Regions from separate parts of the Mesorhizobium sp. M0018 genome, predicted to be linked through region 1. Evidence: predicted binding sites of a transcription regulator. Region 1 holds the regulator's gene; each other region holds the start of a gene.

What was found. The regulator LexA, encoded in region 1, represses DNA repair genes until DNA is damaged. The targets are predictions, from matches to a motif close to TGTTCNNNNTGTGTTCNG.
Region 2: the regulator LexA is predicted to act here: its motif matches at 3,818-3,835, upstream of recA (recombinase RecA).
Region 3: the regulator LexA is predicted to act here: its motif matches at 1,494-1,511, upstream of NKJ81_RS08030 (PA0069 family radical SAM protein).

What each region holds. Positions count from the first base shown of each region.
Region 1 is NZ_JAMYVL010000007.1:77,730-84,810, reverse strand. Features, by position in the region: gene gltA (citrate synthase) at 1-587, opposite strand, end outside; gene gltX (glutamate--tRNA ligase) at 767-2,188, opposite strand; gene NKJ81_RS11915 (ComEC/Rec2 family competence protein) at 2,285-4,750, shown strand; gene lexA (transcriptional repressor LexA) at 4,744-5,478, opposite strand; gene kynU (kynureninase) at 5,926-7,081, shown strand, end outside.
Region 2 is NZ_JAMYVL010000013.1:147,875-154,955, forward strand. Features, by position in the region: gene alaS (alanine--tRNA ligase) at 1-2,336, opposite strand, end outside; gene recA (recombinase RecA) at 2,596-3,693, opposite strand; gene NKJ81_RS19755 (PfkB family carbohydrate kinase) at 3,971-4,894, shown strand; gene NKJ81_RS19760 (TfoX/Sxy family protein) at 4,929-5,252, opposite strand; gene NKJ81_RS19765 (GFA family protein) at 5,343-5,840, shown strand; gene sufA (Fe-S cluster assembly scaffold SufA) at 5,984-6,364, opposite strand; gene NKJ81_RS19775 (SUF system Fe-S cluster assembly protein) at 6,476-6,868, opposite strand; gene NKJ81_RS19780 (cysteine desulfurase) at 6,874-7,081, opposite strand, start outside.
Region 3 is NZ_JAMYVL010000004.1:285,982-293,062, forward strand. Features, by position in the region: gene NKJ81_RS08020 (phytanoyl-CoA dioxygenase family protein) at 1-740, opposite strand, end outside; gene NKJ81_RS08025 (glycosyltransferase) at 931-1,434, opposite strand; gene NKJ81_RS08030 (PA0069 family radical SAM protein) at 1,586-2,740, shown strand; gene rnhB (ribonuclease HII) at 2,908-3,603, shown strand; gene NKJ81_RS08040 (F0F1 ATP synthase subunit B) at 3,860-4,351, opposite strand; gene NKJ81_RS08045 (F0F1 ATP synthase subunit B) at 4,362-4,937, opposite strand; gene NKJ81_RS08050 (F0F1 ATP synthase subunit C) at 5,019-5,243, opposite strand; gene NKJ81_RS08055 (F0F1 ATP synthase subunit A) at 5,311-6,069, opposite strand; gene NKJ81_RS08060 (AtpZ/AtpI family protein) at 6,140-6,538, opposite strand; gene NKJ81_RS08065 (cell wall hydrolase) at 6,794-7,081, opposite strand, start outside.

The DNA of each region.
Region 1 (7,081 bases):
TGGCCGATGTGGTATTTATAGGCCATCGCCGCGATCGTCGGCATCTTGGCGATCAGCCGCATTGACGCGACCATGCGTTGATAGGGGTCCGAGATATCGGTGGAATCGTGATAGAAGGCCGACAGCGCGCCGACCACGCCGCACATCACCGCCATCGGATGCGCATCACGGCGGAAGCCGGTGAAAAAGCGCGACATCTGCTCATGCACCATAGTGTGGCGCGTCACCCGGTAGTCGAAATCGTCCTTCTGCGCCTTGGTCGGGAGTTCACCATAGAGCAAGAGATAGCAGACTTCGAGGAAGTCGCCGTGCTCGGCCAATTGGTCGATCGGGTAGCCGCGGTGCAAAAGAATGCCGGCATCGCCATCGATGAAGGTGATTTCCGATTCGCAGCTCGCCGTCGACGTAAAACCGGGATCGTAGGTAAAGACGCCGGCGGTGTTGTAGAGCGAACCGATATCGATGACGTCAGGTCCTACCGAACCACTTCGTATCTTGAATTCATGGGTTTTGCCGCCGAGTTCCAGCTTGGCCGTCGATGCCTGGGTTTTGCCGCCAAATTCCATTTTTGTCGCAGGTTCGGTCATAGCAAACTCCTTTTTGTTTCCTCAGGCCGGCAAAGGCAAAATATCTGAACCCAACACGTCAAAAGCATCGGAATACGCACATTTGCGCCCGCAATTGAATCTGCGCGGCAGATTAGGCCAAGACCCAATGTTGCACTGCGAAACACACCTTTCAATGCCAATCTTCTTGGGCCAGTTTGCTAATCGATTTGATCAGCGATCCGCGCCAGGCTTTCCTCGCGGCCAAGCACGGCAAGCACATCAAAGACACCTGGCGAGGTACTTTTGCCGGTGAGCGCGGCGCGCAAAGGTTGGGCCACGGCGCCGAGTTTATAGCCGGCGGCCTGCGCATAGTCGCGGATCGCGGCTTCGGCTGAGGCGGCAGACCACCCCGAAACCGTGGCTAGTGCCGCATGAGCGCCCCGCAGGATCGCGCGTGCCTCACCGCTGAGCAGCGCCGCCGCCTTCTCGTCGACCGGCAGCGGCCGTTCGACGAAAAGGAATTCAGCCCCTTCAACAAGTTCGACCAGCGTTTTGGCGCGCTCCTTCAGGCCCGGCAACGCGGCAAGCAGTTGCGCCCTGCGTCTGTCGTCGAGGCGAGCGGCGATTGCCGGGCCGCCTTCTAGATAGGGCAGAGTGGCGATGAAGATGTCGAGCAGCGCCGCGTCGTTCATCCGGCGCATATGCACGCCGTTAAGCGCCTCGAGCTTGGCGAAGTCGAAACGGGCGGCGCCCTTGTTGACGTCGCCAATGTCGAACCATGTAATCATGTCGGCGATCGACATGATCTCATCGTCGCCGTGGCTCCAGCCAAGCCTCGCCAGATAGTTGAGCAGCGCCTCCGGCAGGTAGCCCATGGCGCGATAGGCTTCGACGCCAAGCGCACCGTGCCGCTTCGACAGCTTGGCGCCGTCGGCACCGTGGATCAACGGGATATGCGACATCGACGGCACCTCCCAGCCCATGGCGTGATAGATTACGGTCTGGCGTGCGGCGTTGGTCAAATGATCGTCGCCGCGGATGATGTGGGTGATGCCCATGTCGTGATCGTCGACGACGACGGCATGCATGTAGGTGGGATTGCCGTCCGAGCGCAGAATAATGAAATCGTCGAGATCCTTGTTGGGAAAGCGCACGTCGCCCTGGACGCGGTCATGCACCACCGTCTCGCCGTCTGTCGGCGCCTTGATGCGGATCGCCCCCTTGGCGCCGGGCGGCGCCTCCGACGGGTCGCGGTCGCGCCAGCGCCCATCATAGCGGGGCGGAAGCCCCTTGGCTCGCGCTGCCTCGCGCATCGCCTCCAGCTCCGCCGGCGTCGCGTAGCAGTAATAGGCCTTGCCCACGCGCACCAGCTCCTCGGCCACCTCGCGATGGCGCGGCGCGCGCTCGAACTGCGAGACAGGCGCGCCGTCCCAGGTGAGTCCGAGCCAGGAAAGCCCGTCGAGAATGGCTGCCGTCGCCGCATCCGTCGACCGCTCACGGTCGGTATCCTCTATACGCAGCAGCATCGTGCCGCCCGTGTGCTTGGCGTACAGCCAGTTGAACAGCGCCGTGCGCGCGCCGCCAATGTGCAGATAGCCGGTGGGCGAGGGGGCAAAACGGGTGACGACCTTATCGGGCATGGAACTCTCAGGCGGGCGAAGGAAGTGGGTTTGCGGACTTTCGCGCGTTGCGCGTTCATGTAGCATAGGAGGTCGAGGGCGCAAGGGGCAGACCCGATGGCTGTGCGAGGCCGTGGTGCGGGCGAGGGCGAGGACGTTGGCAGCGACGTCAGCGAACGCTTGCTGTTTGCCGCTCCCCCGCCTGTCCTGCCGGCACCGGCATTGCTACCTGCTCCGCGCTTCGATGCTCCGTCGCTGCCGGCCAGCGACCCAGCAACGGTTCTCGTGCCCGCGGGCGAGCCTATCGTACGCCTGCGCAGGCGTTTCCGCCTCCCGTCACCGTCCCGTATCCGCAACAGCGTAACCACAGCGGCCGGTCTGGAACTCGACCGCGGCATCGCCTTCCTGCTGGTGCCGGTGTTCCTCGCATGCGGGGTGGTCGTTTATTTCGGGCTGTCGGTGGAGCCGGCCTTTCCACAGCCGATCGCAATCGCGCTCCTCGCGACCCTTTGTGCCGTCGTCTCGCGGTCATGGCCCAGGACGCGCCTGTGCTTCATGGTGGCGCTGCTCTGCGCGCTTGGCGTACTTGCCGCCAAGTTCGAAACATGGCGTGTCGGAACGCATATGCTCGGCTCCGAAATCTCGACGCGGCTGACGGGTCGCGTCGTATCGTACGAGCCCATGGCGAGCGGCCGCATCAGGCTGACAATCGATGTGATCTCAACCGCCAGGCCGACACTGCGCTACATGCCGGAACGGGTCCGCGTTTCGGCGATGAAGATACCGGCTGAGCTGACCGCCGGTTCCGAGATCACCGGCTATGTGCGGCTGCTGCCGCCGACCGGCCCGGTGCGGCCCGACAGCTATGATTTCTCCTTCGACAGCTATTTCGCCGGTATCGGCGGCAGCGGCTTTTTTCTCGGCAATCCGAAAATCGTGTCGTCGGACAGCATGCCGCTTGCCGCGCAGCTTTCTTCCGCGATCGAAGACGCGCGTGAATCCATCGCCGACCATATCCGCAGCCGCATCGGCGGTGCCGAGGGCGAGATTGCTGCTGCGCTGATCGTCGGCGTGCGCGCCGGCATTCCCGAGGAGATCAACGAAGCGATGCGGCGCACCGGCATCTACCACATCATCTCCATCTCGGGGCTGCATATGGCGTTGGTCGCCGGCACCATCATGGCGCTGCTGCGGGGTGCCTTCGCGCTGTTTCCCGATTTCTCATCGCGACGGCCGGTCAAGAAATATGCCGCGGCCGCCGCGCTTTTTTCGATTGCGGCCTACCTCGTCTTTTCCGGCATTGTCGTGGCGGCCGAACGCAGCTTCATCATGCTGGCGGTGATGCTTATCGCCGTGCTGTTCGACCGGGCCGCGCTCACCATGCGCAACCTGGCGATCTCGGCCATCGCGGTCATCCTGGTGTCGCCGCACGAGGTGGTCGGTCCGAGTTTCCAGATGTCCTTCGCCGCGACGGCGGCCCTTGTCGGCGCCTATGCAGGCTGGTCCGATTACCGCGCCGGCAGGGCCACCACGCCGCCGCCGCGGCAGTCGCCGCTACGCTTTGCCACTCGAAAGGTCCTGCTGGGCATGTGCGGTCTGGCGATGACCTCGATCATTGCAGGGAGCGCCACGGCGCTTTTCGCCATATGGCATTTCCAGCGCGTGGCGCCGCTCAGCCTGTTCGCCAATCTGGCCATCATGCCCATCGTGTCACTGGTCGTCATGCCCTTCGCCGTTCTCAGCGCGCTGGCGATGCCGTTCGGTGCGGATGGCCCTTTTCTCTATGTCATGGGCAAGGGGCTGACGGCGATGATCGCCCTGTCCGGGTGGATCTCGGAGCGCTCGCCGATCGATGCGGTCGGGCTGATTTCGCTGAGATCCGTCCTTCTGGTGACGATCGCCCTCGTCATTGCCAGCATGGCGACGACGTGGTTGCGGCTGGCGGCACTTCCTTTTGCGCTCGCCGGCTTGCTGACGACAACGCAGACACGCATACCCGACGTATTGGTCTCGGAGGACGCACGGCTGGTCGCGCTGCCGATCGGCAGCGGTGAACTCGCGGTCAACCGGGCACGCCCGAATGAGTTCACCATCGACAACTGGAAACGCGCGCTCACATCAGAGGCTATCGTCGCGCCGGAAACACCTGGAAAGAACGACCCGCAATTCGACATTGCCGATCCGGCCGACCTACCGCCGGGCATGCCGTTCATTTGCACGGACGGCCTCTGCCTTGCCAGGCATCCATCCGGCGCGATCATCGCCCAAGCCAAGGACCGCGATACTGCGCGGCCAGCCTGCGCCTTTGCCAGCTTGATCGTCATCGACGACGCCACCGCCCATAACCCCTGCTACTACGACCGGCTGGTCCTCGTCGTCACCAAACGGCAACTAGCGCGCGCGGGAAGTGCCGCCGTCTATTTCGATCCACAAGCGGCAACACGCGCCGAGATCCGCTTCGCCGTCGAAAAATCATACCGGCCCTGGCACGTGCAGCGGAAATTTTCACGCGCGGCACGGGGCCTGCCGCCATACCGCCGGGCCGACAACCCCAAAGCCGGCGCCAAGGGCGGAGCTCAGTAGCGGCGGATCAGTCCGACGAGCTTGCCCTGCACCTTGACCCTGTCTGGTCCGAAGATGCGCGTCTCGTAGGCCGGATTGGCGGCTTCCAGGGCGATCGAGGCGCCCTTGCGGCGGAACCGCTTCAGCGTCGCTTCCTCCTCGTCGACCAGTGCCACCACGATCTCACCGGGGCTCGCCGTATCGGCATTGCGGATGATCACCGTGTCGCCGTCGAAAATGCCGGCCTCGATCATCGAATCGCCTTTGACCTCAAGCGCATAATGCTCGCCGCCCATGATCATATCCGGCGGCACCGAAATCGAATGCGTCTGGTGCTGGATGGCGTCGATCGGCACACCGGCAGCGATGCGGCCCATCACTGGGATCGAAACGGCGGCGACGACATCGTCGTCATTTCCGGCTGCGGGCACGCGCGACGATGTCGGCTTGCCTTGCCGAGGGGCGCCTTGCCCAAGACTGCCCTGGATGACACTCGGCGAGAACTTGCGTGCCGCATTGAGGCCGGGGGCGATCGAGTCAGGCAGGCGTAGCACCTCCAGCGCACGGGCCCGGTTGGGCAAACGGCGAATGAAGCCGCGCTCCTCCAGCGCCGTAATCAGCCGGTGGATTCCGGATTTGGAAGCCAGGTCGAGCGCTTCCTTCATCTCGTCGAATGAAGGCGGGATACCGCTTTCCTTCAACCTTTCGTGGATGAACATAAGCAGTTCGTGTTGTTTGCGTGTCAGCATAGCGACCCCCAACAGAATCAGAAAAACAAACCCAGAACAAACACTATCTGTTCCAGTTGTGTTCCGCAACTGTTTAAAGTTTAATGAATGCGTTAAGGCTCGGGAAACAAACGACGTCCCCTACCGGCGTACCGCATTTTCACCGCCGCGAGCCTCATCGCCTTGATTCTGCTTTCGTTTGCGCCCTTCTGGCCTCCTAGAAGGCGGCACTGGCATCGGCCGTCGGTCGGCAAAAGGCACGGAATTGAACCCGTATCGACTGTGCGGTTTGGTCAATGCACCGTGAACGAAACGAACTCAAAACGCCAACCTCGGGTTAAGTCCCGGTTTCCACCGCCTGGTCAGGCTGCTTCTCGCCGGTGGAGCCTTGCTGCGCGCAACCAAGTAATGGAAGAACAGTCGATGCGTGTCCGGCGTTGCGTTGGATCTTGGGGGAGCAGACAAATCATGACAGGAATTCCCGATCTCGTGGCCATAAAGGCGATGGATGCCGCGGATCCGCTGCGCGCGATGCGCGACCGCTTTGTGTTGCCGCAAGGAGTGATCTATCTCGACGGCAATTCGCTAGGAGCTGCTTCACGTGCCGCTTTCGATGAACTGCACAAGGCCGCGACCGAAGAATGGTCGCATGATCTCATCCGCGCATGGAACACGGCCGGCTGGTTCAACATGCCGCTTGAACTTGGCGACCAGCTCGGGCGCCTGATCGGGGCCGCGGCCGGCCAGACAGTGGTCTGCGACACGACATCGGTCAATATCTACAAGCTGCTGCACGCCGCCATGGCCATGCGACCGGAGCGGCAGGTCATCGTCGCCGAGGGCGATAGTTTTCCGACGGACCTCTACATGGCCGAGGGTGTGGTTTCGACGCGAAAAGATACGCTGCTGCGCCTCTCGGGAGTCGACGCGCCGACCATCGAAGAGCTGATCGACGAACGCACCGCTGTGGTGCTGGTCAACCACGTCAACTATAAGTCGGGCGAACTGCGCGACATGCCGGCGCTGACGCGCAGGGCTCAGGAAGCCGGGGCGATGATCGTCTGGGATCTCTGCCACACCGCCGGCGCGATGCCAGTCGAACTCGACAAGGCAAACGCCGATTTTGCCGTTGGCTGCACCTACAAATATCTGAATGGCGGCCCGGGCGCGCCTGCCTTCATCTATGCGGCTGAGCGGCATCTTTCCGACATCCAGCAGCCGCTCACCGGCTGGTGGGGCCATGCACGGCCCTTCGCCTTCGAGCCAGGCTATGCGGCCGGCACCGGCATCCGCCGGTTTCTGTGCGGCACACAGCCGGTCCTGTCGATGCGCACGCTGAAGGGCGCGCTCGACATCTGGAACGATGTCGACATGACGGCGGTGCGCAAGAAGAGCATCGCGCTGGCGGATCTGTTCATCGAGCTTGTCGAGGCAAAGTGCGGCACTTACGGGCTCACGCTCGAAAGCACGCGCGATGGGGAAAAACGCGGCAGCCAGATTTCATTCATGCATGAGCATGGCTACCAGGTCATGCGCGCGCTGATCGAACGTGGCGTGATCGGCGATTTTCGCGCGCCATCGACCATGCGCTTCGGCTTCACCCCGCTCTATGTCGGCTATGCCG
Region 2 (7,081 bases), on a different contig from region 1:
GTTTCGTTTTCCGCAGGCACACCGGCTGGCGAGCGATCGCCCAGCGCCAGCTTCTTGCGCGCCTCGGTCAGCTCCTTTTCGAGCTTCTTGCGCTCGTCGAGCAGCGCCTCGACGCGGGCCGGCACATCGGCCGCCGAAATCCTCAGCGCTGCGGCGGCCGCCTTAAGCCGCTTGTCCTGTTCGTCGAGATGCTTTCTGGCCGCCTCGCCGGTCAACGCCTCGATGCGGCGCACGCCGGCAGCGACCGCGCTGTCGGACAGGATGCGCACCAGGCCGATATCGCCGGTCGCCCTGACATGCGTGCCGCCGCATAGCTCGACCGAATAAGGCCGGTTGGCCTTGGCGCCATGCAAGCCCGTGCCCATCGAAACGACGCGCACTTCATCGCCATATTTCTCGCCAAACAGCGCCATGGCGCCTTCGGCAATGGCGTCGTCGACAGACATCAGCCGCGTGGTTACAGGGCCGTTCTGAACGACGATCTCGTTTGCCATGCGCTCTACCTCTTCGAGCTCGTCAGGCGAGATCGGCTTGTTGTGGGAGATGTCGAAGCGCAGACGCTCGGGCGCAACCAGCGAGCCCTTCTGCGCCACATGGGTACCCAGCACCTCGCGCAGCGCCTCATGGATCAGATGCGTGGCGGAATGGTTCGCGCGCAGCCTGGTGCGACGCGCGTGGTCCACCTTCAGCTCGACGGTCGCGCCTGTCTTGACCGTGCCGTTAGCCACCTTGCCGAGATGGACGAAAAGCCCATCGGCCTTCTTCTGGGTATCGGATATCTCGATCGAGAACCCGTCGCCCGAAATGACGCCGGTATCGCCCATCTGGCCACCGGACTCGCCATAGAACGGCGTCTGGTTGACAACCACGGCAACGGCGTCACCCTTGCCGGCGCTGTCGACGGTTTTGCCGTCCTTGATCAGCGCCTGGATGAGGCCTTCGGCCTGCTCGGTCTCATAACCCAGGAATTCGGTGGCGCCGGTCTCCTCACGCACCGCGAACCATATCGTCTCGGTTGCGGCCTCACCGGAACCAGCCCAGCTTTTGCGCGCCTCCGCCTTCTGCCGCTCCATCGCCTCGGTGAAGCCGGCAAGGTTGACCGAGATGTTGCGCTGGCGCAGCGCATCCTGCGTCAGATCGAGCGGAAAGCCATAGGTGTCGTAGAGCTTGAACGCTGTCTCGCCATCCAGCATGTCGCCGGAGGCCAGCTTTTCCGTCGCCTCGGAAAGCAAGCCCAAGCCGCGCACCAGCGTCTTGCGGAAACGAGTTTCCTCAAGCTTCAGCGTTTCGGTGATCATCTGTTCGCCGCGCACCAGTTCCGGGTAGGCTTGGCCCATCTCGCGGACCAGCGCCGGCACCAGGCGCCACATCAGCGGATCGCGGGCGCCGAGCAACTGCGCGTGGCGCATGGCGCGGCGCATGATGCGACGAAGCACGTAGCCGCGGCCTTCGTTGGACGGCAGCACGCCGTCGGCGACCAGGAAGCAGGACGAACGCAAATGGTCGGCGATGACGCGGAACGATGCGACGGTGCCCGCATCCGGACCTTTGCCAAGCGCCGACGACGCAGCGTCGATCAGGTGGCGGAACAGGTCGGTTTCGAAGACGCTTTCAACGCCTTGCAGGATGGATGCCATGCGCTCGAGGCCCATGCCTGTGTCGATCGACGGACGCGGCAGGTCGACGCGCTCGTCCTTCGTCACCTGTTCGTACTGCATGAACACCAGGTTCCAGAATTCGAGGAAACGGTCGCCATCCTCCTCGGGGCTGCCGGGAGGGCCGCCCCAGATGTGCTCGCCGCGGTCGATGAATATCTCCGAACACGGCCCGCAAGGTCCAGTGTCGCCCATTGCCCAGAAATTGTCCGAAGTCGCGATGCGGATGATGCGATCGTCCGAAAGGCCGGCGATCTTCTTCCAGTACGAGGCCGCCTCGTCGTCGGTGTGGTAGACGGTGACCAGCAGCTTGTCCTTCTTCAGCCCGAACTCCCTGGTGATCAGGTTCCAGGCAAGCTCTATGGCCCGCTCCTTGAAATAGTCGCCGAAGGAGAAATTGCCGAGCATCTCGAAGAAGGTCAGGTGGCGCGCGGTGTAGCCGACATTGTCGAGGTCGTTGTGCTTGCCGCCGGCGCGAACACTCTTCTGGGCAGTCGTGGCGCGCGAATAGGGCCGCTTCTCCAGACCGGTGAAAACGTTCTTGAACTGCACCATGCCGGCATTGGTGAACATCAGCGTCGGGTCGTTGCGCGGCACCAGCGGGCTTGACGCGACGACCTCGTGACCTTCCTTGCGAAAATAGTCGAGAAATGCCGACCGGATCTCGTTGACGCCACTCATGAATACTGCCTTTTCGAGAGAACCGCCGGCTGCCGGCGGAAGATAGACATGGCCTTTTAGCGGTCGCACCGCAGCCTGTCCAGAAACACCAAATGGGCACAAATCCCGGCGTTCACCAGCGCCTTGAAATGCGTCTGCCTCGCCGTCAAACGCGAACCGCCGGCCCTGGGCCGGCGGTTCGAAACGCATCGATTACGCAAACTCACAATCAAAACATCAAATCGAAACCTGGCTGAGGCTCAGCGAGGCGTCGCTTGCCCTACATCACCCCAGCGTCGTCCTCGAAACCGTCGTCGCTGCTTTCGGAGCCGCCGTTCTCAAGGAATTTCTCAGCGATCAGCCCGGCATTCTGCCGTAGCGCCAGCTCGATCTCGCGCGCCGTGTCGGGATTGTCGCGCAGGAACAGTTTTGCGTTTTCGCGGCCCTGGCCAAGACGCTGCGAATTGTAGGAGAACCAGGCGCCCGACTTTTCGACCACGCCCGCCTTGACGCCGAGATCGACCAGCTCGCCGGTCTTGGAGACGCCCTCGCCATACATGATGTCGAACTCGACCACCTTGAAGGGCGGCGCCAGCTTGTTCTTGACGACCTTGACGCGGGTCTGGTTGCCGACGACCTCGTCGCGATCCTTGACCGAGCCGATGCGGCGGATGTCGAGGCGGACCGAGGCATAGAATTTCAACGCATTGCCGCCGGTCGTCGTCTCGGGCGAACCGAACATGACGCCGATCTTCATGCGGATCTGGTTGATGAAGATGACCATGGTGTTGGAGCGCGAGATCGAGGCGGTGAGCTTGCGCAGTGCCTGGCTCATCAGGCGGGCCTGCAGGCCGGGCAGCGAATCGCCCATCTCGCCTTCGATTTCCGCTCGCGGCGTCAGCGCCGCCACCGAATCGACCACCAGCACGTCGATGGCGCCGGAGCGCACCAGCGTGTCGCAGATCTCCAGCGCCTGCTCGCCGGTATCGGGCTGCGAGATCAGCAGGTTTTCGAGATCGACGCCGAGCTTGCGGGCATAGACCGGGTCGAGCGCGTGCTCGGCATCGACGAAGGCGCAGATGCCGCCCTTCTTCTGGGCTTCGGCCACCGTGTGAAGCGCCAGCGTCGTCTTGCCCGAGCTTTCCGGCCCGTAGATCTCGACGATGCGGCCGCGCGGCAGGCCGCCGACGCCAAGCGCGATGTCCAGCCCAAGCGAGCCGGTCGGCACCGTTTCGATCTCGACGACCTGCTCATTCGCGCCGAGCCGCATGATCGAGCCCTTGCCGAAGGCACGCTCGATTTGCGACAGCGCCGCATCCAGAGCCTTTGATTTATCCACCGCTTTGTCCTCTACAAGCCGCAAAGAATTCTGAGCCATGATACATCACCCCGTGGTCGTCAATGGAGGCCGGACAATCCCGCAATCCTTAAAAGAATGTACCTCATTTGTTCTCATTTGTCAATGAGCACCAAGGGTTTGAAAAACAACGGATATCCATATTTGTTCTATTTTTGTTTCGCAATTATTGCTTCCGATGTGTCTCGCCTCGCATGCGGCGCCGTTGCCGTCACCAACCGAATCGGACCCGCGATTGCAGGGTTCCGCCCGGCGACCTAGTCTCCCCCGGGCAACAGCTAAAGGGCATTTTGACGGCATGATCAAATCCCCGACGATCCTGGCCGTGGGCGGCGCCTATATCGAGCGGCGCGGCCGGGTTGCCGGCGCCTTCGTGCCGGCCGCTTCCAACCCCGGCACGATGCGCGAGCATGTCGGCGGTGCCGTCTTCAACGCCTTGCGCTGTGCGGTGCGACGCGGCGTCTCGGCCTCGCTGCTTTCGGTGCGCGGCGGCGATGCCCTTGGCGACACGGTTTTACGCGCCGTCACCGAGGCCGGCGTTGCCGACCTGTCGGCGGTGTTCCTCGACCGAGCAACGCCAAGCCATACGATGCTGATCGACAGCGACGGCGGGCTGATCGCCGGCCTTGCCGACATGGTGCTCTACGAGCTGGCGCTTCCCAAGCAGATCCGCCGTGCCAAGGTGCGGGAAGCGATCGGTTCGGCCGACGCGGTGCTGTGCGACGCCAACCTGCCGTCGACCGCGCTGGAGCGGCTGGCGGCACTCGCCGCCGGCAAGCCGGTGTTTGCGCTTGCGGTCTCGCCCAACAAAGCGGCGCGGCTGACGCCGGTGCTCGACCGTCTGGCGATGGCCTTCATGAACCGGCGCGAGGCCGGCGTGCTCGCCGGCGTCCAAATCGATCAAGGCATCGTCGACGGCCTGAGACGCGCCGGGCTGAAAAGCGGCGTGATCACCGCCGGCGACGAACCAGTGCTCGGTTTCGACGAATTGAGCGCGTTCTCGATCTCGCCACCGCCGCTGCAAAAGCGGACCGATGCTGCCGGCGCCGGCGACGCATTGGCAGGCGCCACGATCGCTGCCCTGCTGCGCGGCCTGACGCTGCGCGCGGCACTGCGCGAAGGCATTGCCGCAGCGATGCTCGCCGACGAGCGCGCCGCCTTCACCAGCGCTGGCTTTGCCGAGGCGCTGGCGCTCGTGCCCGAGGCGCGGGACCTGGCATGAAGTGCGGCCCGGAATTGCCGAAGCATGACGCAGCCTATTTGCCGGCGCGCCGTGCTGCCTCGTAGGCGCGGCGCGACCAGATCGCCATCTCGTCGGGATCGTCGAACGCGCTGTCGGGAACGCTCCAATAGGGCATCGACACGAGCTTGCCGTGGCGCGAGCCGGTATAGGTCCATTGCCGGCAGCCGGCCGCTTCGAAATCCGGGGCGCTTTCGGCGTCGGCCTTCAGCATCAATTCGCCACCGATGACGATGGCGACGATGACGCCGTCGAAATAGATGCCCTTGCCGCCGAACAGCTTGCGGATGCTGACCGGGCCGAGGCCTTCGAAAAGCTCTTCTATGCGCTCGTTGTCCATGCGGCGATCATGTCACCCGGATTTCCCCTTGTCATCGCCGCAACCGGCGCCATCCTGACAAAGTGCAAATCACTTTCGTCGGAGTTTCTCATGCCGCTTCTGCTCAAAGGGTCCTGCCGGTGCAATGCCGTGCGTTTCGAGGTGGAAAGCCACACGCCGGTGCCGTTCATGCTGTGCTACTGCTCGATCTGCCGCAAGCAGCAGGGCGGCGGCGGTTTTGCCATCAATCTCGGCGCCGATTACCAGACGCTGAAAATCCAGGGCAAGCGCCATCTCGGCGTCTACCGCGCCGAGATCGAGGACGACGAGCACCCGCAACGCGAGATCTCGACCGGCGAGCGGAACTTCTGCACGAAATGCGGGACGGCACTCTGGCTCTACGATCCGACCTGGCCGGAGCTGGTGCATCCGTTTGCCTCGGCGATCGACACCGACCTGCCAAAGCCGCCGGAGAAGGTGCATCTGATGCTGAAATACAAGGCGAACTGGGTCGAGCCGGATATCGGCAAGGGCGACAAGGTTTTCGATGTCTACCCGGAGGAGTCGATCGCAGACTGGCACAAGCGAACGGGGATGTGGGTGGATTAGCGTTCTTCTCCCCGTCGCTATATGGGGAGAAGATGCCGGCAGGCAGATGTGGGGCGGCGCAAACATTGCGAACGCCGGCTCGGCCCCTCATCCGGCCCTTCGGGCCACCTTCTCCCCGTATAGTGACGGGGAGAACGAAAACCTCAGGCCGAAGCGCGCGCCTCGGCCAGTGCCTTCAGATCAGCCGGCTTCAATTCGACCGATTCGCCGCAGCCGCAGGCCGAGCTCTGGTTCGGGTTGCGGAAGGTGAAGCCGGTTCGCAGTGTCGTCTGCTCGAAATCCATCTCGGTGCCGAACAGGAAAAGTGCCGCCTCCGGCGCGACATAGACATGGGCGCCATCGCGCTCGATATGGTCGTCCTTGGTGTTCGGCTCGGTCACCAGATCGACCGTATATTCCATGCCGGCGCAGCCGCCCTTCTTGATGCCAAGGCGAATGCCATGCGCATTCTCACGGGTCGCGACGATCTCGCGCACCCGGTCGGCAGCCTTTTCGGTCATCGTGATGACGGCGAAGCGTCCCATGTCTTTCCTTCTCCATTCTTTGCAGGTTCAAGGCCTGCCGAATGATTCCTCACCTAAAATGGTGAAGTTTTGTACCCGGCGCAAGTGCGCCAGCCTCTGTCTGGTCGGATGCTAATACCAGCCCACCGCCACCTGTGCCTCTTCCGACATGCGGTCGGGCGACCAGGGGGGATCGAAGGTCATGTTGACCTCGACGCCGGAAACGCCTTCGACGGCGCCGACGGCATTTTCGACCCAACCCGGCATTTCGCCGGCCACCGGGCAGCCGGGCGCGGTCAGCGTCATGTCGATCTTGACCGAGCGGTCGTCCTCGATGTCGATCTTGTAGACCAGGCCGAGCTCGTAGATGTCGGCCGGGATTTCCGGGTCGTAGACCGTCTTCAGCGCCGAGACGATGTCGTCGGTCAGCCGCGCCAATTCGTCGGCGGGGATTGTCGATCCGGAAACCGCCGCATTGGTCGTCGCTTCCGAATTGGTCTCGGCGGTGTGGCTGGCATCATCCATGATCGTCACCCGAAGAATTTTCGCGCTTTTTCCAGCGCATCGGCCAAAGCATCGACTTCGGCCCTGGTATTATACATGCCGAACGACGCCCTGCATGTGGATGTTACGCCGAAGCGTTTCAACAGCGGCTGCGCGCAATGCGTGCCGGCGCGGACCGCCACTCCCTGCCGGTCGATGACCATCGACACGTCATGGGCATGGATACCCTGCAGC
Region 3 (7,081 bases), on a different contig from region 1:
AGGATGCGGCGGTTGTGGGAGCCGCGGACATAGACATGCGGCCCAGTGTCGGCGTCGACCGGCACCAGGTAGAAAAAGAATTTCAGCATGCGCCAGTCGTCGAGGTCGAAATGGTATTTGCCGAGCGAGGCCATGTTCTTGTCGGCGTCCGAGACGCCACCGGTCGGAAAGCTCCACCAGACGCGGGTGGTGATCAGCTTGGCCTGGCTGCCGAGATAGTGCGCTGCGATATCGAGAAGCAGCGGATCCCGCTGCACGGCGACCGCAGCGTTGCAGTCGAGGACCCGTTCGAAATAGTGACCGCTGAGCAGCGGGCGGCCGAAATGCTTTTCGGCATCGGCGTGTTTTTCGGGCAGGAATTCCAGCCGGCGGTCGAAATTGCCGAAGCATGGCGTGCGCTCGGCGAAGCGGGCGATCTCGTCATGGATGGCGGCCGGCAGCATCAGGCCCGAATAGAGCCCCTCCGTCCGCAGCGCGCCGACGACGGCATCGCGATCGACGCCGGCGAACATCGTTTCACCGACATTGCGCGCCGGCGGAACCGGCTTCGCACCGCGCCAGTGCAGGCGCCGCGCCGGCATGGTGCGGGCCAGCATGAACATCGGCAGCCATGCCGGATTCTCGCGAAGGTCGGAAAGATAGGTCGGGATGCGGGCGGCGATGCGGCGCAGCGTGCCGCCGTTTCGTGCGATCGCCTCGAGGCTTGCGGCGCCGGACTTGTCAGGGCTTGAAAGGGTCATCGGGGTCCTCAAAATATCGAGGGAACAGCATCGACGACAGTCGTCGTCACCGCTCCGGCACACCCCAAACCCATTCGCCCGTATCGCTGGAAATGGTAACCCCCGGCCAGATTTTGTGCAATGCACAATAAACGACGACCCGCCAGAAAATTTGTCTGGGCGGAGTTCCCGTAACCGGGACGGTAAGCCGTCACTTCCGCGGCGCGACCCAGATCTCGGCGTGGAGCCTCCTGGTCGCCAGGCCGCGGGCGATCGCTTCGGCGCTGCGGGCGTTCTTCGACAGCGCCGCGGCCTGACGCTTGCTGATCACCAAGCCTTCGGCGAGAGCGCGATTTCCGGCAAAGACGCGCGACAGGAACGGCGCGCGGCTGCCGCGTGCCCGCGAGAACCGCGCCGCCATGGTTTGCCTGGCGGTATGGGCGACGACCTCGTCGATCCAGCCCTCCCCCAGCCGCGCGCCCGGTTCCAGCAAAAGCAGCCAGTCGCCCTTGGCCTGCCTGATGCCGGCGGCGATGCCGCCGCTGACATAGTGGCAGCCGGCATGTTCGGCGACGCGGTGCGTCTGATCGGTCGAGCCGGTGTCGCAGACGAGAACGTCGCGCACCACGCCTTCGACCGCGCCGCCGATCAGCGAGGCGAGCGTGCGGGCAAGGCCCTCCTCGTCATTCAGGGTTTCGATCAGGACGCTGAGCATGTTTAGCCGAATAGCGGAAAGCGGTGGGCAGCGCCAGTTTTTGCGGCGCGCCGCCAGAAAGTTCTTGCTTTGTTCTCATCAATGCGATAGGAATACATTCATGAGCAGAGCGATTCGACAGCGGGCGGACAGTCCCTGGGAAAGGGCCAAAATGGAACAGATCGTGCGTGCCGATATTGCAGCCTTCGGCGCTGGCAGGGCCGAGATGGCGAATGCGATGATCGAGCAGAGCGGCATGCGCGTTCGTCCCGACCGCAATCGCGGCAGGTCGGCGGGCATCAATCCGTCCGGCCGTTTCGAGCCGGTCAGCCGACACGTGTTCGACGACGGCTGGAATTCGCTGGAGGAGCTGCCGCCGTTCAGGACCGAGGTACAGGTCGAGAAGCCGCGCACCATCATCACGCGCAACGAATCGCCCGACATCTCCTTCGACCGCTCGATCAATCCCTATCGCGGCTGCGAACATGGCTGCGTCTATTGTTTCGCGCGGCCGACGCACAGCTTCATGGGCCTGTCGCCGGGGCTGGATTTCGAATCGAAGCTGTTTGCCAAGCCGGATGCGGCGCGGCTGCTCGACAAGGAATTGTCCAGGGATAATTACCAGCCGCGCACCATCGCCATCGGCACCAACACCGATCCTTATCAGCCGATCGAGAAGCAATACCGGATCATGCGCGAGATCCTCGAAGTGCTGGAGGCGCGCGGCCATCCGGTCGGCATCGTCACCAAATCGGCGCTGGTGACACGCGATATCGACATTCTGTCACGCATGGCCGAACGCGGGCTGGCCAAGGTGGCATTGTCGGTGACGACGCTCGACCGCATGCTGGCGCGCACCATGGAGCCACGCGCGTCGACGCCGACCAAGCGGCTGGAGGCGATCAGGCAGCTTTCGGACGCCGGCATTCCGGCCTCGGTGATGGTCGCGCCGATCATCCCCGGACTAACCGACCCGGAAATGGAGCGCATCCTCGATTCGGCGCAGGCAGCGGGCGCGCGTGAAGCCGGCTATGTGCTGCTGCGCCTGCCGCTGGAGGTCGCGCCGATCTTCAAGGACTGGCTGCTGCGCCATTATCCCGATCGCTATCGCCACGTCATGTCGCTGATCCGTTCGATGCGCGACGGCAAGGACTACGATTCGGAATGGGGCAAGCGCATGAAGGGCTCCGGCCCCTATGCCTGGCAGATCGGCCGGCGCTTCGAGATAGCTGCCAAACGGCTCGGCCTCAACGCCGAGCGGCGCTCGCTGAGGACCGACCAGTTCGTCCCCGCCGCCAAGGCTACCGAGCAGCTGATGCTGCTGTGACAAAGCGTCTCGCGCCAGCCGCTTGAAGCGGCCGCAGCAGGCGAAAAATCCCGTCCGGCCTGTCCTGTCCCCGGGCTTGCAGACGGTAGCCCCCTCCTGGTCCGGTGCCCCGCCCGACCCGGAGGGGACTTGCGGAGAATCGGAGCCGATGCGAACCTCGCCGCACAATGGCTCGCCCGCGTTCCGATTCTCCGCTTCTCTTCGAAATCGTCGAGAAACCCGACTTCTCGTTCGAGACGAGGGCGATGGCCGAAGGCCTTTGGCCGGTGGCGGGGATGGACGAGGCCGGCCGCGGCCCGCTCGCCGGGCCGGTGGTGGCGGCAGCGGTGGTGCTCGATCCCGCGAACATCCCCGACGGCCTCGACGATTCCAAGCGGCTGACGCATTTGCAGCGTGAGGCGCTGTTCCTGAAAATCCTCGGCTCCGCGCTCGCCGTATCGATGGCGTCGGTCAGCGCCGAAGGCATCGATGTCTCCAACATCCTCAAGGCCAGCCTGGAGGCGATGCGCCGTGCCGTGGCCGCCCTGTCAATCCGGCCGAAGCTGGCACTGGCCGACGGCCGCGACGTGCCGCCCGGGCTGCCCTGCGAGGGCAAAGCACTGATCAAGGGCGACCAGCGCTCGCAGTCGATCGCCGCAGCCTCGATCGTCGCCAAGGTGATGCGCGACCGCATGATGTGCGGCTGCGGCAGCCATCATGCGCGTTACGGCTTCGAACTGCATATGGGCTACGCCACTGTGCGCCATCGCACGGCGATCGATCTGCACGGGCCAGTGGCACGGCTGCACCGCGCCTCCTTCGCGCCGTTCCGGTTCGGCGGCACCGAGGTGCTGGAGGAAGAGGGTTTTTCGGATTTGGATTGACATTGCGAAGGCGGCTAGGCGCGGATCTCCTCCCTCGAGGGGAGATGGCCGGCAGGCCAGAGGGGGTCGCCTCGCGTGAAGCGCCAACGTTCTCTTTCGTTCCATAGGGCGTCGCGCCAGGACGTGCCGACCCCCTCTGTCGCCTTTGGCGACATCTCCCCCTCGAGGGGGGAGATTACGCGCTCAGTCGCTTTCGCCAACAAAAAAGCCGCCAGGTTTCCCGGGCGACTTTCGATGAATTTCTCGTCGAAGTCGCTTAATTCAGCTTCGACTTCAGATCCTGCAGGGAGGCGTTGAACAGGTCGGCGCCGGCCTTGGCGTCGATCTTGCCGGCCAGCAGCGCCCGCGCGGCTTCGACCGCGATGTCGACAGCGCTGGCACGCACTTCGCCGATCGCTTCGCGCTCGGCCTGGCCGATCTTCTGCTCGGCCAAGGCGGTGCGCCGGGCGACATAGTCCTCGGTCTTCTTGTGCGCCTCGGCGGCAAGCATGTCGGCTTCGCGCTTGGCGGCGGCGACGATGGCCGCGGCCTCCTGCTCGGCTTCCTTGCGCTTGCGCTGGTATTGGCCAAGCAGCTGCTGGGCTTCTTCGCGCAACCGGCGCGCTTCCTCGAGCTCGGAGCTGATCTTGTCGGCACGCGCATCGAGCGCCTTGGCGATCATGCCCGGCACCTTGATGTAGATGGCGATGCCGAGGAAGATTACGAGGGCAACAGTTGCCCAAAGCGTCGCGAGAGATGTGGCGTCCATGATGCGCTCCTCACCCGGCCACGGATTTGACCGCGGCCGCGATTTCGGCCTTGCTGGCCTTGCCGCCGACAAGCGCCTCGACGATGGCCGAAGCGGTGTCCTCGGCGATCGTGCCGACTTCCTTCATGGCATTGGCCTTGATGGAAGATATACGCGCCTCGGCCTCGCCAAGCTTCTGGTCAAGCGCTGCCTCGATCGTCTTGCGGGCAGCTTCGGCTTCCGCCTTGGCCGCATCGTTGGCCTGCTGGCCGATCGCATTGGCCTTGCCCTTGGCTTCCGCCAATTCCTGCTCATAGGCGGCAACGGCGGCATCGGCCTCGCTTTTCAGCCGGGCAGCATGGTCGAGATCCTGGGTAATGCGGTCGTTGCGCACGTCGATGATGCCGCCAACGCGCGGCATCACCACCCGTTTCAAGAAGAGATAAAACAGCCCGAAGGTGATTGCCAGCCATAGAAGCTGCGAGGGGTACGTCGCCGGATTGAATGGCGGGAACGTGCCGTGCGCCTCGGCAGGCACGCCGGTGCCAGCGCTGCCGCCTTCGACGGCGGGCGCGGACTCTTGCGCAAAGGCAGATGTCACGAACATGGACTATCCCCGAAATTCAGGCCCGCCGCAGGATCGCGGCCGGCCTGTTCAATTCTTCCCAATGTTCAGCCGAACAAGCATTCAGCCGAACAGGGCGAGAAGCGCGATGAGAAGCGAGAAAATACCCAGCGCTTCGGTCACGGCGAAGCCGAAGATCAGGCGGCCGAACTGGCCGTCGGCTGCCGACGGGTTGCGCAGCGCGCCCGCCAGATAGCTGCCGAAAATGTTGCCGAGGCCAATGCCCGCGCCGCCCATGCCGAGGCATGCGATGCCGGCACCGATGTACTTTGCTGCTTCTGCGTCCATTTGTTCAACTCCTTTGGATCTAAAATTCCGTTGCAAAATCGATCCGGCGGCAATGCCGGAAACCTTGTCAGTGCCCGGGATGCAGGGCGTCGTTGAGATACATGCAGGTCAGCACCGCAAAGACGTAGGCCTGCAGGAACGCGACCAGCAGCTCCAGCGCCGTCAGCGCCACGGCCATCGCCAGCGGCAAAACCGAACCCGCCACGCCGACCGCGCCGAGCGCGCTCAGGCTGACGACAAACCCCGAGAACACCTTCAGCGTGATGTGACCGGCGAGCATGTTGGCGAACAGACGAACCGACAGGCTGACCGGACGCGAGACGAAGGAAATCACCTCGATCAGCACCACCAGCGGCAGCAGGTAGACCGGCACGCCATGCGGGACGAACAGCTTCAGGAAGCCAAGGCCGTGCTTGGTGAAGCCGTAGACGAGGACCGTTCCGATCACCAGCGCAGCGAGGCCGAAAGTGACGATGATGTGGCTGGTGATGGTGAAGAAATACGGGAACAGGCCAAGCAGGTTGGCGACAAGCACGAACATGAACAGCGAGAACACGAAGGGGAAGAACTTCATGCCTTGCGTGCCCGCGGCGTCCCTCAGCATATTGCCGACAAATTCATAGGCCATTTCCGAGACCGACTGAAGGCGGCCCGGAACCAGGCTGCGGCTCGACGTGCTGAGGTAGAGAAACGCCGATGCGACAGCGACCGTCGCAAGCATGAACAGAGCCGAATTGGTGAAGGACAGGTCGTAGCCGCCGATGTGAATCGGAATGATCGGATGGATCTGGAACTGGTGGATCGGATCGACCTTGTCAGCAGCCACTTTAAATCCCCATCAAAGCCGCAGACGGCTTCAGCATTCTGTTCAATGCGCCGGCATGCGGCGCCTCAATTCATTCTTTCGGATCGCGCGGTTTGTCGCCCGTTCCGAATTCCGACACAAGCCCGGCTGAACGCAGGACGTTGAGCACGCCGGCGACAAAACCCAGCAGCAGCCCGACTATCAGACCCCATGGCGATGTCCCCGCCACGCGATCGATAAACCAGCCGAGAGCCGCACCGACCACTATCCCGGCGATGAACTCGCTGGACAGCTTGAGCGCCTGGCCGTACCCGGCCACACTGCCCGTTTTCGCGTCGTCTTTCCCCTCGAGCCGGTCCGGCCGCCTTGTCGCAAGTGATGCTTCAAGGTCGCGCCGGCGGCGCTCAAGATCGTCGTCGCGGATGTCGGCTTCATGCTGCTTGCCGCGGCCGGTTTTGCCGGTTCCGTCTGGCCCATTCTTGTCGGCCACGCAACCCCCCTGCCCGGTCAGACCGTCACCGTCCGTCCGCTTCTTAAAGTCGCCGGCAACATAGTTAGAGGGTCCGCGCCCGTCAAGCCACGGGCGGACGTTCAAGCTCAAGTATTTTTTTGTTATAAATCAGCCACTTGCTCGGGTGCGACATCGTGCCCGACGCGGTCTCTGGCGGGCTGCGGCCGAATCCCCGCGGCGATGCGTCTTCGATCGGCCGCTCTCGCGCGAAAGACGCAAGGGCTGCCCGAGCGCTCAGCTCCAGCCGCCACCATAGGTGCGGTAGAAGATGTGCAGGCCGATCCTGGTCATTTTCTGCATCGTCCGCGCCCAGCCCGGATGGACGTAGTTGGCGTAATAATGGGTCGACGAGCCGACTTCCGGAATGAAGATCTTGCCGGCTGTGACGGCCATGGCGACATCCTGGGCGGTCTTGTAGGCAGCGGGGTTGTCGATGCGCTTCTTCCTGCCGTCGCAGGCGAAGGAAAACTGGCAGCGGTTGAACCAGTTGTCGTTCTGGTAGACGACGCCGCAGATCGAGTT